DNA from 4 places in the Serratia rubidaea genome. Region 1 is predicted to be linked to each of the others. Evidence: predicted binding sites of a transcription regulator. Region 1 holds the regulator's gene; each other region holds the start of a gene.
The links. Region 1 encodes Fur, which represses iron uptake genes when iron is present. Its sites were predicted from a motif close to ATAATAATGAGAACNACTATCAA; they were not measured.
Positions count from the first base shown of each region.

Region 2: a site for Fur is predicted at 2,264-2,286, ahead of fes (enterochelin esterase). Genes of this name have one in related genera too.
Region 3: a site for Fur is predicted at 2,085-2,107, ahead of I6G83_RS00060 (Nramp family divalent metal transporter). Genes of this name have one in related genera too.
Region 4: a site for Fur is predicted at 1,600-1,622, ahead of ftnA (non-heme ferritin). Genes of this name have one in related genera too.

Region 1 covers NZ_CP065640.1:2,748,517-2,752,730, forward strand. Annotated here, with positions in the region: gene I6G83_RS12825 (beta-N-acetylhexosaminidase) at 1-1,800, shown strand, start outside; gene fur (ferric iron uptake transcriptional regulator) at 1,916-2,362, opposite strand; gene fldA (flavodoxin FldA) at 2,677-3,216, opposite strand; gene ybfE (LexA regulated protein) at 3,439-3,726, opposite strand; gene ybfF (esterase) at 3,979-4,214, opposite strand, start outside.
Region 2 covers NZ_CP065640.1:30,317-34,530, forward strand. Annotated here, with positions in the region: gene I6G83_RS00155 (enterobactin synthase subunit F) at 1-538, opposite strand, end outside; gene I6G83_RS00160 (MbtH family protein) at 604-813, opposite strand; gene fes (enterochelin esterase) at 791-2,173, opposite strand; gene I6G83_RS00170 (TonB-dependent siderophore receptor) at 2,487-4,214, shown strand, end outside.
Region 3 covers NZ_CP065640.1:9,870-14,083, reverse strand. Annotated here, with positions in the region: tRNA gene I6G83_RS00075 (tRNA-Ala) at 250-325, shown strand; tRNA gene I6G83_RS00070 (tRNA-Ala) at 388-463, shown strand; gene I6G83_RS00065 (NupC/NupG family nucleoside CNT transporter) at 587-1,774, opposite strand; gene I6G83_RS00060 (Nramp family divalent metal transporter) at 2,154-3,395, shown strand; gene I6G83_RS00055 (DUF2502 domain-containing protein) at 3,453-3,920, opposite strand.
Region 4 covers NZ_CP065640.1:4,348,851-4,353,064, reverse strand. Annotated here, with positions in the region: gene pip (prolyl aminopeptidase) at 150-1,109, shown strand; gene I6G83_RS20495 (DNA polymerase III subunit theta) at 1,156-1,386, opposite strand; gene ftnA (non-heme ferritin) at 1,776-2,297, shown strand; gene yobA (CopC domain-containing protein YobA) at 2,711-3,094, shown strand; gene copD (copper homeostasis membrane protein CopD) at 3,098-3,979, shown strand; gene I6G83_RS20475 (YebY family protein) at 4,048-4,214, shown strand, end outside.

The DNA of each region.
Region 1 (4,214 bases):
TATAAATTGACGCTGGGCGAGAAGGAAGCGCGGATTACCGGCTTTGACCAGAGCGGGGTGTTCTACGGTCTGCAGTCCATTTTGTCGCTGATTCCGCTGAATGGCGAGAAGAAGATTGCCGCGCTGGAGGCGAGCGACGCGCCGCGCTTTGCCTACCGCGGGCTGTTCCTCGACGTGGCGCGCAATTTCCACCATAAGGACGCCGTGCTGCGCCTGCTGGATCAGATGGCGGCCTATAAGCTGAATAAATTCCATTTCCACCTGACCGATGATGAGGGCTGGCGTATTGAAATCCCCGGCCTGCCGGAGTTGACGGACGTCGGTGCGCAGCGCTGCCATGACCTGAGCGAAACCACCTGTCTGCTGCCGCAGTACGGTCAGGGGCCGGATGTCTACGGCGGTTTCTTCTCGCGTCAGGATTACATCGACATTCTCAAGTATGCGCAGGCGCGACATATTGAGGTGATCCCGGAAATCGACATGCCGGCGCACGCCCGCGCGGCGGTGGTTTCCATGGAGGCGCGCTACCAGAAACTGATGGCGCAGGGCAAGCAGCAGGAGGCGGAGGCGTACCGGCTGGTCGACCCGACCGATACCTCGAACACCACCTCGGTACAGTTCTTTAACCGTCAGAGCTACCTGAACCCGTGCCTGGACTCCTCCACCCGCTTTGTCGACAAAGTGATGGGGGAACTGGTCAAAATGCATCAGGAGGCGGGGCAGCCGATCGGCACCTGGCACTTTGGTGGCGATGAGGCGAAAAACATCCGTCTGGGGGCCGGCTACACCGACGTGAAGAAACCGGAGGCGGGCAAGGGGATGCTCGATCTGAGCAAGGAAGATAAGCCATGGGCGAAGTCGCAGGCCTGCCAGCGGCTGATCGACAGCGGTAAAGTGGCGGATATGGAACATCTGCCGAGCTACTTCGGCCAGGAGGTCAGCAAGCTGGTGAAGGCGCACGGTATCGATCGGATGCAGGCCTGGCAGGATGGCCTGAAAGACGCCAAGGACGCCAAAGCGTTCGCCACTTCGCGTGTGGGCGTCAACTTCTGGGATACCCTGTACTGGGGCGGTTTTGACTCGGTGAACGACTGGGCCAACAAGGGTTATGAAGTGGTGGTCTCCAACCCGGACTATGTCTATCTGGACTTCCCGTATGAAGTGAACCCGAACGACAGCGGCTATTACTGGGGCACCCGCTTCAGCGACGAGCGCAAGATTTTCAGCTTTGCTCCGGACAATATGCCGCAGAATGCCGAAACCTCGGTCGACCGTGACGGCAACGCGTTCAGCGCCAAGAGCGACAAGCCGTGGCCGGGGGCGCACGGTCTGTCCGCCCAGCTGTGGAGCGAGGTGGTGCGAACCGATCCGCAGATGGAGTATATGATCTTCCCACGTGCGCTGTCGGTGGCCGAGCGCGCCTGGCACCGCGCCGACTGGGAGCTGGACTATCAGGCGGGCCGCGAGTACAAGGGTGGGGAAACCCGCTTTGTCGACGGCAAAAAGCTGGCGCAGGAGTGGCAGGTTTTTGCCAATATCCTGGGGCAGCGTGAACTGGCCAAGCTGGATGCGGGCGGTATCCGCTATCGCCTGCCGGTGCCGGGCGCACGCATTGACGGCGGCAGGCTGGAGGCCAATATTGCACTGCCGGGCCTGACCATCGAGTATTCGACCGACGGCGGTCAGAGCTGGCAGCGCTATGATGACGCCGCCAGACCGGCGGTGCAGGGCGAGGTGCAGGTGCGTTCGGCAAGCCCGGACGGCAAGCGCTTCAGCCGCGCGGAGCCGGTAACGGCCTAAGCCAAACGTCTGCGGCGCCCATCGCTATAACGGCGGGCGCCGCAGCGGCTCCTCGATCGACAGGCATAAAAAAACCGCCGTGCGGCGGTTCCTGATTTACGCTGGCAGGCCAGCTTTATTTCTTGTTATGCAGCGTATCGTTTTCACGGCAGTCACCGCTGGTGCAGTGGCCATACAGGTACAGGCTGTGGTTGGTGAGCTTGATGCCGTGCTGTTTGGCGATATCACGCTGACGCGCTTCGATGGACTCATCGCTGAACTCGATCACTTTGCCGCAGTCCAGGCAGATCAGGTGATCGTGGTGATGCTGTTGGGTCAGCTCAAATACGGACTTGCCGCCTTCGAAGTTGTGACGGGTAACGATACCGGCGTCGTCAAACTGGTTCAGTACGCGGTAAACCGTCGCCAGACCAATCTCTTCGCCCATGTCGATCAGTTTCTTATACAAATCTTCCGCACTGACATGATGGCAAGCCGGATCTTGCAGCACTTCCAGGATTTTGAGTCGCGGAAGCGTGACTTTTAAGCCGGCCTTCTTCAATGCGGTGTTGTTGTCAGTCATGCGGATTCAGTCCTGTTACTATGCTAATCAGTTGAGGCATTGTTGCCTGTGGCATCGGTCGGCACAAAGCGTTAATAGCGACTCATTATAGAACCGGTTGACCTAAATGGAAACCGCCGGTTGTTAACAAAAGTCTATTGCGCCGTTACATGTTGCGCGTGCAACATCTTGATGAATGGGATAAACCGGGGCCAGAGTCTACCGTGACGGGGAGGGAAGTTACTAATATGTAGCTTCTATTGCTTCAATCCGTGATGCCGATAACGGCCCCGCCGGTCAGCGGGAGCCGTCTCGCAGCATTGCGGAGCATAATATCAGCCGATGATATCGGCCAGGCTCAGCTCTGCGACGATCTGTTTGACCCAGGCTTCTACGCGTTCGTTGGTCAGTTCCGGCTGGCGGTCTTCATCAATGGCCAAACCGATAAAGTTGTCGTCGTCCGCCAGACCCTTGGAGGCTTCGAAATGGTAGCCTTTGGTTGGCCAGTGGCCGACGATAGCGGCGCCGCGCGGTTCGATAATATCGCGGATGGTGCCCATCGCGTCGCAGAAGTACTCGGCATAGTCTTCCTGATCGCCGCAGCCGAACAGCGCAACCAGCTTACCGTTGAAGTCTATTTCTTCCAGCGTCGGGAAAAAGTCGTCCCAGTCACATTGTGCTTCACCGTAGTACCAGGTCGGGATGCCCAGCAGCAAAATGTCGAATGCGTCCAGATCTTCTTTGCTGCTTTTGGCGATGTCGTGAATCTCAGCAACATCATCGCCGAAGTCTTTGCGAAGGAGCTTTTGAATCATCTTGGCAATGTTTTCGGTATTGCCCGTGTCGCTGCCAAAGAAAATGCCTACGTTAGCCATATTGCGTATAACCTTTTAATTCAATAAATTACAATACGTTTCGCCTGCTGATCGCATCGGTATCGTTGTAAAGTAGCGTCTTGGTAAAGACCTGGGTCCCACCGGTAAACGCCTATCATGCCAGAAATTTGCTCCGGGGTTTTATCGCGTTCATGCGATGCCGGAAAGTAAGGCGGCGTTAAGCGGGCATCGCCTTACGCCGTGTGCGGCTGCCGCACGTTATTATTGCGACGGCTGTTCGTCCGCCAGCTGCGCCAGCAGCATTTGCTCGATCAGTTCGCTGCGGCTGATGTTGCGCTGTTCGGCCAGCCTGTTCAGCGCTTCCACCGCTTCCGCGTTGATTTTCAGTTCCACACGCCGTAACCCGCGGACTTTATCGCGCCGTAACTGATTACGCTTATTGATTCTAAGCTGTTCATCACGGGATAACGGGTTGGTTTTCGGGCGCCCCGGACGGCGTTCATCTGCGAACAGATCCAGCGTCGTGCGATCCGTTTGTTCTTTTGCCATAGGTAGCGGTACTGCAAGGGAATTAGCATCAAAAAGCGATGGTCTGCTTTCCGGACGCTGTGGTTAATACCGTTCAGGTCGTTACAACCTAAGCCAACTTTGCCCCCAATCTGGCGCCGGACAGCACGCTGGGGATGGCGGCAAAAATTATAGCGCGCCATCTTACCCCAGCAGGCGTCGCAACGACAATGCCTAACTGAGGCGCAAACGCGCTAAGCCGTTATCTTTAGCGCGTTTTTTCGCCACCTGCGTTCAGGGCTGGCCCAAAAAGCGGTGAATGGCGCGCAGCACCGCCTGCGGTTTTTCCGCATGCACCCAGTGTCCGGTGCCGGCCACCTCGTAGGCGCGCGCCTGCGGAAACTGGCGCGCGATGGCGTCGCGATAGCTGTTTTGCACGTACTCTGACAGCCCGCCGCGGATAAACAGCGTTGGGTGGGGCCAGGCGGGCACTTCGCGCCAGCCGATAATCGCCGCGTAGTTGGCGATCA
Region 2 (4,214 bases), 2.3 Mb from region 1:
AGGCCTGATATTCGGCCACCACCTCACCAAAGCCGCTGAACGGCGTCGGATCCGGCGTTTCGCCGCGGCGCAGCCGGCTGTAAATATGGGCGACGCGCCGGGTAATGGCGGTAAAGCTGAAGCCGTCAACCAGCAGATGGTGATAGCGTTGATACCAGAACCAGCGGTCGTCCGCCACGCGCATCAGCACGTTGCGGTACAGCGGTTTGCCGCTGCTCACCCGCAGTTCGCCGTTAAGATCGATATCCATCAGCGCCGTCGCCGCGGCTTCGGCGTCTGCCGAATCGGTAAAGTCGACATATTCCGCCGCGTGGATGGCAAACTCCGCGTCCAGCCACTGCAGCGGTACGCCGTCGCGCTCTTCAAAGCGCAGGCGCAGGGTATCGGCTTCGGACAGTCCGAGGCCGATGGCGCGCAGCAGGCACTCTGGATCCAGCACGCCGTTCAGTTCAATATAATGCGCCACCGCGTAGGCATTGCCATGCGGTGAAAGCTGATCGGCGACCCAGATACCGGGCTGCGCCGCAACCAGCGGCATCTCCGGGCTTGCCTGCTGCCCCGCCGCTAATGTAGAAATTTCTGACACCGTACTTGCTCCAGTTATTATTGTTGTTCACGCTGCGCGGCGGGCCGCATGTCCTGCCAGTGCGTTTCCAGCCAGCCGACGCACTCGGCGCGCTCCGCCGGGCCGAACACCGTACGCCAGCCGGCCGGGGCCGGGCTGAAGTCGGGCCACAGGCTGTACTGCTGCTGTGCATTGCACAAAATCAGGCAACGCTGCTGCGGGTCGTCAAACGGGTTCTGCATGTCCATCGCGGGCTCCTTGAATCAGACGAGGATTGGCGGCCGGCGTGGCCTGGTGGGCGGTGGCAAAGGTCGGCTGCCAAAGCGCCTGCAGGCCGTCCAGCAGGCCGCCGCGCCAGCACAGCGCATCGTGGCCGCCTTCAACCGCCCGGTAATGCACCCGGTGGCCGCCCCGGCTGAGCAGGGTCGCCATCTGGCCGCTGACCTGATGCACCAGCGGTTCATGCATGCCGGCTTCCATAAACACTTTCAGCGAACCGTGGTTGCCCAGCCCTTCTTCAACCTGACGCTGCAGCCAGCAGGCGTCTTCCGGCGGGGTCGGCAGCTGCAGCATATCGCGCCGCGGCCACCAGAAAGAGCCGGACTGGCTAACCACCGCGCCGAAACGCTGCGGCCAGTTCAGCCCGGCGTACAGCGCGGAGAGGCCGCCAAAGCTCTGCCCGGCCACCACGGTGCGCGCGGCCTCGGCGCTGTGCGGCGCCCACTGCGCCAACTGCGGCAGCAGCTCTTCCTGCAGCGCCAGCCAGAACTCGGCGTTACAGCCCAACTCCCGGGCGCGATGCGGCAAATCGATAATATCGATCAGCACATAGACGGCTGCCGGCAGTTGGCCCTCGCGGGTCATCCGCATCAGCGGGTCCCACACCGGCATCTGCTGCGCCCAGAACTGGCCGTCGAGCAGAATCGCCAGCGGCCGCTGCGCCGCATCGGCGTCGCCGGTGGTGTACACCCACACTTTGCGGCTGTTGCCGAGCCGTTCGCTGTGCCAGGTATGGTGCTGCAGACGCGCCGGCGCCGGCGGAACGCAGCGGCCGCTGGCGACGTCATAGTTGTCAAAATCGCGCCAGGCGGGCTGCGGCGGCGCTTTTGGCATATGCAGCCCGGAGACGATATTGCCGCCGGCGGCGGGCCAGGAGCGGTAAGGGTTCAGCAGGTCGTGCGTCGCCCCGGCGAACACCTGATGCCACCAGTGGCGTCGCGCATGCATATTGGCATGGGCATCCGCCCCGTCGACGCGCAGCGGCCGGTCATCCATGCTGGGAATAAAGCAGTAACTGCCGCGCCAGTCGGCGTTCAGTTCAGTTTGCCAGTACCACACATCACTGCCGCTCAGACGCTGCAGACTCTGCGGCGGATTCGGCTGATGATGGTCGGTCAGACAATTAATGTTGATCCAGACGCGCCGGTAGGCGGAGGTCAATTCGCAACCCTGCGGATCGCGCCAGAGGAAGGTCACCGTCCAGCGGCCGTTGTCGGCCGGCTCCACCAGCGGCGTGCCGCGCCGGGCTATCTCCAGCCACCAGCCATGGCTCCCGACGTGTTTGCTTGTTAATAACGTACTGCTTGCTGGCTGTTGTTCTGTTTTCAAAACACCCACTCACCTGGTCGTTGGCATAACACATTGTGCGCACGGAAAATATCCGGCTGCCCTACCGCATATATAGATACGGTAAATCGAATACTATTGATAATTATTTTCATTTGCAATAGTGTGTACGGGCCCATAAACAGGGCCGGTATTCTTCATCGGGGACGGATGCCGATTATTGACAGCGGGTCGAATGCCGGGAGCGTCTCCGGCTTATTCAATCCATGAATCATTGAAGACATAAAAAACGACAACCGGCTGCCCTGTCGGCATGAGCTACGCCGCAGGGATGGCAAAACGGCAGGAATTCACAATGAATCACGCACTTTCTCGTTATTCCCTGGCGACCTTGATCGGCCTGGGATTAGGCGCGTCCACTTTGGCGCACGCCGCACAGCAAACGGACACCCCCTCAAACGCGGAAAAAACCGCCGCCGCAGACGATAAAAAACCGGCTGAAGACACCATTTTAGTCACCGCCGCCAAGCAGAACCTGCAGGCGCCCGGCGTCTCCACCATCACCGCCGACGAAATCAAAAAGCGCCCGCCGGCGCGCGACATCAGCGAACTGGTGCGCACCATGCCCGGCGTCAACCTGACCGGCAACTCCACCAGCGGCCAGCGCGGCAACAACCGCCAGTTGGATATCCGCGGCATGGGGCCGGAAAATACGCTGGTGCTGATCGACGGCATGCCGGCCAGCAGCCGCAACTCGGTGCGTCAGGGCTGGCGCGGCGAGCGCGATACCCGCGGCGATACCGCCTGGGTGCCGCCGGAAATGATTGAACGCATCGAAGTGCTGCGCGGCCCGGCCGCCGCCCGCTACGGCAGCGGCGCCGCCGGCGGCGTGGTCAATATCATCACCAAAAAACAGACCAAAGAGCTCCACGGCTCGCTGAACGCCTACTACAACATTCCGCAGCATAAAGACGAAGGCGCCACCAAACGCACCGACTTCAGCCTGTCCGGGCCGTTGACCGATACGCTGAGCTTCCGCCTGTTCGGCGGCTACAGCAAAACCCAGGCCGACGCCCAGGATATCAACCAGGGCCATCAGTCCGCCCGCTACGGCGACTATGCCGACAGCCTGCCGGCCGGCCGTGAGGGGGTGATCGATAAAAACATCAACGGCCTGCTGCACTGGGACTTCGCCCATCTGCAATCGCTGGAGTTCGAATACGGTTACGGCCGTCAGGGCAACCTGTACGCCGGCGATACCCAGAACACCAACACCAATGATCTGGTGAAGGAGATGTACGGTAAAGAGGCTAACCGTATGTATCGCGAAACCTACGCCTTACGCTACCAGGGCGCCTGGGACAACGGCGTCAGCACCAATAACTACGTGCAATATGAAAACACCCGCAACTCGCGGATGAACGAAGGGCTGGCGGGCGGCACCGAAGGGATCTTCAACGAGAAAAACGCCGGCTTTAACGACACCGATCTGGACGATATCCTGCTGCACAGCGAAGTCAGCGTGCCGTTCGACATGTGGGTGCCGCAAACCGCCACGCTGGGCGCCGAGTGGAACCAGCAGAAGATGAAGAGCAGTTCGATCGTCAGCCAGGCGCTGCAGGGCGGCGATATTGACGGCGTTTCCAGCGCGGACCGCAGCCCCTACTCGTCCGCGCGCATTTTCTCGCTGTTTGCCGAAGATAATATCGAGCTCACCGACACCACCATGCTGACGCCGGGCATGCGCTATGACCACCACTCGGTGTCCGGCGATAACTGGAGTCCGTCGCTGAACCTGTCGCAGGAGCTGGGGGAGTACTTCACCCTGAAGATGGGCATCGCCCGCGCCTATAAAGCGCCGAACCTGTTCCAGACCAACCCGAACTACATCCTGTACAGCAAGGGCCAGGGCTGCGCCAACAGTTCCAGCGGCGTCGGCTGCTACCTGATGGGCAACGACGACCTGAAAGCGGAAACCAGCGTCAACAAAGAGATCGGCCTGGAGTTCCACAACGACGGTTGGCTGGCCGGCGTCACCTACTTCCGCAACGACTACCGCAACAAGATCGAGGCCGGTTATACC
Region 3 (4,214 bases), 2.3 Mb from region 1:
GAGGACAACGGTGCTGCCGCTATATAAAGCTCCGGCTTCCTGCTGAGCCGGCCGGGCAGCAAAGGCAGCGCCCGATCGAATTACGGAACAAACGGCGTATTTTTGCCCGTAATGGTTAATCTTTAACTGCAAACGCGCTGATTTGGCGGCTTTTTCAGCGCTTGATCGAGGAATTCAATTTAGCCGTTGACAGCGTACGGTGGGTTTCATATTATGCGCCCCGTTCACAGCACAAAGTGATTGTGAGTCGGGGCTATAGCTCAGCTGGGAGAGCGCTTGCATGGCATGCAAGAGGTCGACGGTTCGATCCCGTCTAGCTCCACCAACCTTCTCCTCAGAAAGGTTGGCGAAGACACCGTAACGCCGGTTAATGCGTACCACATTTGTGGGGCTATAGCTCAGCTGGGAGAGCGCTTGCATGGCATGCAAGAGGTCAGCGGTTCGATCCCGCTTAGCTCCACCATCATTTAGAAAAGCCGACCTTTGGGTCGGCTTTTTGCTTTGCGCGCTTGGCGCCATATCGCCCGTTATTCTCTGACCAATAAAAAAGGCCGCCGTAGCGACCTTGTTTACCGCAGCGCGGCGTTTAGCCCAGCACCAGACCGGCGATAGAGGCGGACAGCATGCTGACCAGCGTAGAGCCGTACACCAGCTTCAGGCCGAAGCGGGAAACCACGTTGCCCTGGTGTTCGTTCAGGCCTTTAATCGCCCCGGCGACGATGCCGATGGATGAGAAGTTGGCAAACGATACCAGGAACACCGACAGCATCCCCTGGCTGCGCGGCGTCAGCTCGGCGCTGATTTTCTGCAGTTCCATCATCGCGACAAACTCATTGGACACCAGCTTGGTCGCCATAATACTGCCGACCTGCAGCGCTTCATGCTTGGGAATGCCCATAATCCAGGCGAACGGATAGAAGAAGTAGCCGAGCAGCTCCTGGAAGCTCAGCCCGAAGGCGGCGCTGAACAGGGCGTTGACGGCGGCGATCAGCGCAATAAAGCCGATCAGCATCGCGGCAACGATAATCGCCACCTTAAAGCCCGCCAGGATATATTCCCCCAGCATTTCAAAGAAGCTCTGGCCTTCGTGCAGGTTGCCCAGGTGCAGCTCTTCTTCCTGGCTGGTGTCGTACGGGTTGATCAGCGACAGCACGATAAAGGTGCTGAACATGTTGAGCACCAGCGCCGCCACCACGAACTTGGCGTCCAGCATCGACATATAGGCGCCGACGATCGACATGGACACCGTCGACATGGCGGTTGCCGCCATGGTGTACATGCGCTTTTCCGACATCTTGCCGAGAATATCTTTATAGGCGATAAAGTTTTCGGACTGGCCGAGGATCAGCGAGCTGACGGCGTTGAACGATTCGAGCTTGCCCATCCCGTTCACTTTCGACAGCACGGTGCCGATAATGCGGATAACCACCGGCAGCACTTTGATATATTGCAGAATACCGATCAGCGCGGAGATAAAGACGATCGGGCACAGCACCTTCAGGAAGAAGAACGCCAGGCCTTTATCGCCCATGCCGCCGAATACAAACTCAGTCCCTTGTCCTGCAAATCCGAGCAGCTTGTCAAACAGCGCGGCGAATCCTTTTACAAAGCCCAATCCCGCTTCCGAATGCAGGAAGAAGTAGGCCAGTAACACTTCGATAACCAATAATTGAATAACATAGCGAATGCGGATGCTTTTGCGATCGCGGCAGACCAACAGCGCCAGAATCGCCACTACCACTAACGCTAACGCAAAGTGCGCAATATGGGACATGTGTGCTCCAAACTTGAGGCAGGCTGAATTTCGGTTGCCATTCTATGTAACACCAGGTTTAAAAACGAGACTTCAATTACAAATATAGAAAACTACACTGGGATTTTTCTCAAGACAGCACAGGAAATAGCCGAAAATCAATATGTTAATAATTATGCGCATTCGTAGGAATTTTGTGTTAATTTGAGTATTAGGCGTATTTCGCCCTGCATCTATGCCGTTTTGTAGGGGACAAAGCGTTTGAATTTGCTGCGATCTGTTCTTCAACCTTCGTTGCCGTCTATCACAGAGATAAGCATTACCGCATTAAATGCGATTGATAATTATTATCATCTTGGTAGGATGATGGTTAGCTTAATAATAGTAAGGGTTTCACGATATGCTGAACAGTCGCGCGGTTAACTCCTCAACATCTACCGACCGCCCGTCCAGAAAGATCAAACTTTCTTTGATGGGGCCGGCCTTTATCGCCGCCATCGGCTATATCGATCCCGGCAACTTCGCCACCAATATCCAGTCCGGCGCCTCCTTCGGCTATAAACTGCTGTGGGTGGTGGTGTGGGCCAACGTGATGGCGATGCTGATCCAGCTGCTTTCCGCCAAGCTGGGGATCGCCACCGGCAAGAATCTGGCCGAACATATTCGTGACCGCCTGCCGCGTCCGGCGGTGTGGGCCTATTGGGTACAGGCGGAAATTATCGCCATGGCGACCGATCTGGCCGAGTTTATCGGTGCGGCGATAGGGTTCAAACTGCTGCTGGGCGTGACGCTGCTGGAAGGGGCGATCCTGACCGGTATTGCCACCTTCCTGATCCTGATGTTGCAAAAACGCGGACAAAAACCGCTGGAGCTGGTGATTGGCGGGCTGCTGCTGTTTGTTGCCGCGGCCTATATTGTCGAGCTGGTGTTTTCGCAGCCGCAGCTGAGCGGGCTGGTGAAAGGCATGGCGATCCCGGACCTGCCGAATGGCGATGCGGTGTTCCTGGCCGCCGGCGTGCTCGGCGCCACCATTATGCCGCACGTGATTTATCTGCATTCGTCGCTGACGCAGACCGCCGGCAACAGCTCCAAGGCGCAGCGCTACGCATCGACCAAAGTTGACGTGGCGCTGGCGATGACCATTGCCGGCTTCGTTAACCTGGCGATGATGGCTACCGCCGCGGCGGCCTTCCACTTTAGCGGCCACAGCGGCATCGCCGATCTCGATCAGGCCTACCTGACGCTGCAGCCGCTGCTGGGGCATGCGGCGGCCACGGTATTCGGCCTGAGCCTGGTGGCGGCCGGCCTCTCTTCCACCGTGGTGGGGACGCTGGCGGGGCAGGTGGTGATGCAGGGCTTCGTCCGCTTCTATATCCCGCTGTGGGTGCGCCGGGTGGTGACCATGCTGCCGTCGTTTGTGGTGATTATGCTGGGGATGGACGCCACCCATATTCTGGTGATGAGTCAGGTGCTGCTGAGCTTCGGTATCGCGCTGGCGCTGGTGCCGCTGCTTAAATTCACCGGCAACCGCGAGCTGATGGGGGAGATGGTCAACGGGCGCGTGGTGCAGAATATTGGCTGGCTGATCGTTGCCATCGTCGTGGGGTTAAACGGCTACCTGCTGCTGAGCAGCCTGTTCTAACCGGCGGCGCCGGCCGCAAAAATACAACAGGGCGCGAATTCGCGCCCTGTTTGCTTATCAGTCATCATCGTGGTGGTGGCGATGATGGTGTTCATATTCTTTGTAACGCTCTTTTTGGTATTTCCGATAGTCCTTTTCACGCTCTTTTTCGTACTTTCTGTACGCTTTTTCACGCTCTTTCTGGTACTTCTTATACCTTTTGTACTCATGCTCATCGTATTTGCGGTAGCGACCATCATGGTAGTAGTAATTTTTGCGCCAGTAGTCGTGGTCGCGCCAGCGATAGCCGTCCCAGTAGTAGCCGCGCCGGCTGCGCTCGCCCAGCTCTCGGCCGCGGTGGCTCTCCCACCAGTCGCGGTCACGCCAGTCATAGCCGTCCCAATAGTTACCGCGCCGGTCCTGATCGCCGATACGCAGAGAAACGCCGGGAAGTAAATCGATACTCAGGCCGTCCGCCTGCGCCTGCGGCGCCACGGGAACGGTAGCGGCCACGAAAACGGCGGCCAGTAGCAGAGGTTTGAACATGCTTTCTCCTTATTATCGACGGCGATAGGGAATAATGATGCGTCGTTTATTCTCTCTAAGCCGGCCTTATAGTTTTATGGTGCGTATATTAGCGACATCCTTGACGTAACCCTTTGAGGGAGAGTCTGAAAAAAGTTAACCCGTGGTTAGATTGAGAATTTTCTGTTGCGTAGCGGACGTTATTGGCCGTTTGGTCAGCGAGGTTGAGAACTTAGGCCGCCGTGTTTTCGCTCGTAATCTGCGCCTGCTCGACGATACTTAAGGGTATATACCGCAATCAGGCAGGTGACGCTT
Region 4 (4,214 bases), 1.6 Mb from region 1:
ATTAACCATTATTGCGGCTGGCCGTATTCATTTTAAGCAAACGAACGCGAACGGGCGGTGATCCGTCGGAGTTTTCAGGTTTTACCGTTGACCTGATGCCGGGCTTGGGCTTTGATGAAGGCATCATTCACAGAGAGACGGAAAGCGCCATGGAACAATTACGCGGGTTATATCCGCCGTTAGCAGCGTATGACAGTGGCTGGTTGGATACCGGAGACGGTCATCGGATCTACTGGGAATTAAGCGGTAACCCGGAGGGGAAACCGGCGGTGTTTATCCACGGCGGGCCGGGGGGCGGCATTGCCCCTTATCACCGGCAGCTGTTTGACCCGGAGCGCTATAAAGTATTGCTGTTCGATCAGCGCGGCTGCGGGCGCTCGCGGCCGCACGCCAGTCTGGACAACAATACCACCTGGCACTTGGTCGACGATATTGAGCGGCTGCGTGAAATGGCCGGCGTGGATCAGTGGCTGGTCTTCGGCGGCTCCTGGGGCTCGACGCTGGCGCTGGCCTATGCGCAGTGCCACCCGCAGCGCGTCAGCGAACTGGTGCTGCGCGGCATCTTTACGCTGCGTAAGCAGGAGCTGTCGTGGTATTACCAGGATGGCGCCTCACGCTTCTTCCCGGAAAAATGGCAGCGCGTACTGTCGATTCTCTCCACTGAGGAACGTCAGGATGTGATTGCCGCCTATCGCCGGCGTCTGACCAGCGACGACCTCGAGGTGCAGCTGGAAGCGGCAAAACTGTGGAGCATCTGGGAAGGGGAAACCGTTACGCTGCTGCCCAGCAGCGAGTCGGCGGCATTTGGCGAGGATGACTTTGCGTTAGCGTTTGCCCGCATTGAGAACCATTACTTCACCCATCAGGGCTTTTTGCAAAGCGACGATCAGCTGCTGCGCAACGTGCCGCTGATTCGCCATATTCCCGCGGTGATTGTGCATGGCCGCTATGATATGGCCTGTCAGGTGCAAAACGCCTGGGATCTGGCGCAGGCATGGCCGGAGGCTGAACTGCATATTGTTGAAGGGGCGGGGCACTCGTTTGATGAACCGGGGATCCTGCACCAGCTGATGCGGGCTACCGACCGCTTTGCCGGCAAAGCGGTCTGAGCGTTTGAACGCGGCGGATAGGGGAAGCGCGCATCCGCCGCGGCTGTTATTTGCTTTTCGGTTCGTAAGGCAGGCGTGAGAACTTGTGCGATTCCATCCGGTAGTGGATGACGCGCTCGCGGAAATAATCGCGCAGCTGTTCAGGTTGCTCACGCTCCACCACTTCAGGGATCACCGGCATGTTGTAGCGCTCTTTGAACGCCACGCCGGAAGCGGCTAAATCCACGTTAACCTTGTCCATCTCTTCTTTCGAGAGTTCTGCCAGATTGTATCCCACGCTATGCTCCTTACTGATACCGCATTTATCTGCGCAGAAAGGTAATGCACCGGGCGGCGGTTGGCAAGCCTGGCGTGCCGTTACCGTTGCGCGGTCAGGGAATGATAATTATTTTTATATGCGGGGATAGGGAATGTCATTATGACTTATCTTTGTGATAACCAGCGGCGTTATTTTAAATAAGAATGATTCGCCTTTAGATTTATTGGCAAGATGAAAATAATTATCATAAATATTTTCATCGCCGCGATTTAATTATAACAGTCTGATAATTAAGTAAATTAAAATTAATTCCACTTTGATGTAAATCAACTGTTTTTATTTTGTTTTCGGCGGGGCATAATACGCGGCATATAAAGAACTGGCCTGCGAAATTAAAAGGAATAACTATGCTGACGCAAGAAATGACCAAGCAGCTGAATGAACAACTCAACCTGGAGTTTTATTCGGCGAACCTGTATTTGCAGATGAGCGCCTGGTGTGCGGATAAAGGCTTCGAAGGCGCCGCCGCCTTCCTGAAGGAGCATTCTCAGGAAGAGATGCAGCATATGCAGCGCCTGTTCGACTACCTGAGCGATACCGGCGCGCTGCCGCTGCTGGGCAGCATTGCCGCGCCGCCGGTGGAGTTTGAGTCGCTGGCCGATGTCTTCCAGCAGACCTACGAGCACGAGCAGCTGATCACCCGTCAGATCAACGAACTGGCGCACGTGGCGATGACTACCCACGATTACTCAACCTTCAATTTCCTGCAGTGGTACGTCGCCGAGCAGCATGAAGAAGAGAAACTGTTCAAATCCGTGCTGGATAAGCTGGCGCTGGTCGGTACCAGCGGCAACGCGCTGTTCTTTATCGACAAGGATCTGAAGAAAATGGGCGCGGCCGGCGAAAGCAGCAGCAACGGCCAGCTGTAATCTCAGCCCGAAAAAAAACCGCACCAGGCAGATGCCGGTGCGGTTTTTTTATGCCTGTCGTTAATGCGGGTATACAGCGAAACGTGCTGCCATTTTGAAAAATGGCAGTGATGTGCTCGACTTGATAATCACTCATCGTTATGATCCAACAGGATTCGCTGTCCGGGAGCGGGGAGCCGCGTGCGCCATGCACGGCCTGTTCCTGTTCCCGCGGCGTCACCATCATGCCGGGTTGGGGCCGCTGACTCCCCCTCAATGAATAGGGTTGCCGTGCGCAACGCGGGGATTCTGGCTCTGGCGTGGTTTTGACCCGCGAGTGCCCGTAATGATTCGGCTGGCAGGAGCGCCATGCTGCCTGCACCCCGGAGGCTGACGGGTATTCCATCCTCATCTTTGTATTAAGGGATACCACTGTGATCGGTAAAATTCGCTCCTCATCTCGCCTGCTCGCCACGCTGTTCGCGCTGTTTGTCGGTTTTTCTTCGCAGCAGGTTTTAGCGCACGCCCACCTTAAAGTACAAACCCCCGCGGCGGATGCCACCGTCAGCCCGGCGCCGCAGGCGTTGACGCTCAGCTTCTCGGAAGGCATTGAGCCGGGCTTCAGCAAAGTCAAACTGACCGGCCCGGACAATCAAGTGGTTAAGACCGGTAAACTGCAGCTGGACGCCAAGGATAATGCCAAGGCCACTATTGCGCTGACGCAGCCGCTGGCGGCGGGGAAATATCTGGTCGACTGGCACGTGGTTTCCGTTGACGGTCATAAAACCAAGGGTCAATACAGCTTTACCGTAAAATAAGCGATGACTCTGGCGACTCTGTTTGTCCTGTGTCGCTTCGTGCACTTTACGGCGGTGATGCTGATGTTCGGCATCGGTCTGTTCACCGCCTTATTGTCGCCGCAGCGGCTCTCCGCGTTACTTTCCCGCGATCTGCGCCCTTGGCTGGCTGGTTCGACGCTGGCGGCCGCCGTTTCAGCCGTAGCGCTGTTGGCGGTACAGGCCGGCCTGATGGGGGACGGCTGGCAGGATGCCTATCAGTGGGATATCTGGCTGGCGGTGCTCGGCACCACCTTTGGTGAAGTGTGGCGCTGGCATCTGGCGCTGTCGCTCTGTGCGTTGGCGGCACTGTGGTTGCCGCTGCGCCTGCGCGCCGCGGCGATCGCGCTGCTTGGCGGATTGTTGCTGATCAGCATGGCCTTTATCGGCCATGCGGCGATGCACAGCGGCCTGTTCGGCACGCTGCACCGCCTCAGCCATGCGCTGCATCTGCTGGCCGCCGGTTACTGGTTTGGCAGCCTGCTGCCGCTGCTGGTCTGCCTGCGCTACCTGCATCTGCCCCAGTGGCGTGCGGAAGCGGTAACCACGCTGATCCGTTTTTCCCGCTGGGGACATCTGGCGGTGGCGGTGGTGCTGATCACCGGCGTCCTCAACGCCCTGATGATCGTCGGCGGCTGGCCGCTGGATATATCGTCGCCGTATCAGCGTTTGCTGCTGATAAAAAGCGCGCTGGTGCTGCTGATGGTGGGCGTGGCGCTGACTAACCGCTATGCAATCGTGCCGGCGCTGCACAGCGTGCCGAATCTGGCCCAGCGCGGCGTAATCTTAGCCTGTTGGAGTGAGCTGGCGCTGGGCGGGGCGGTACTGCTGCTGGTCAGCCTGTTTGCCACCTATGCGCCAACGTGATATTGCGACTTGCGGTATCCCCCTGGATTACGGGAAAATTGAACCAAATAGCTACTGAAGGTCATTACATGAAACGTGCATTATTAGCCCTCGCACTGCTGGCGGGCGCAGGCGGCGCACTGGCCGCGGAAGGTCTGGAAAACGTCACCAAGCTGGAGTTCGGCAAGCAGTGGGCATTCACCAAAGAGGAAGTCACGCTGCAGTGCCGTAAAGACGGCGCGCTGTTTGTGCTGAA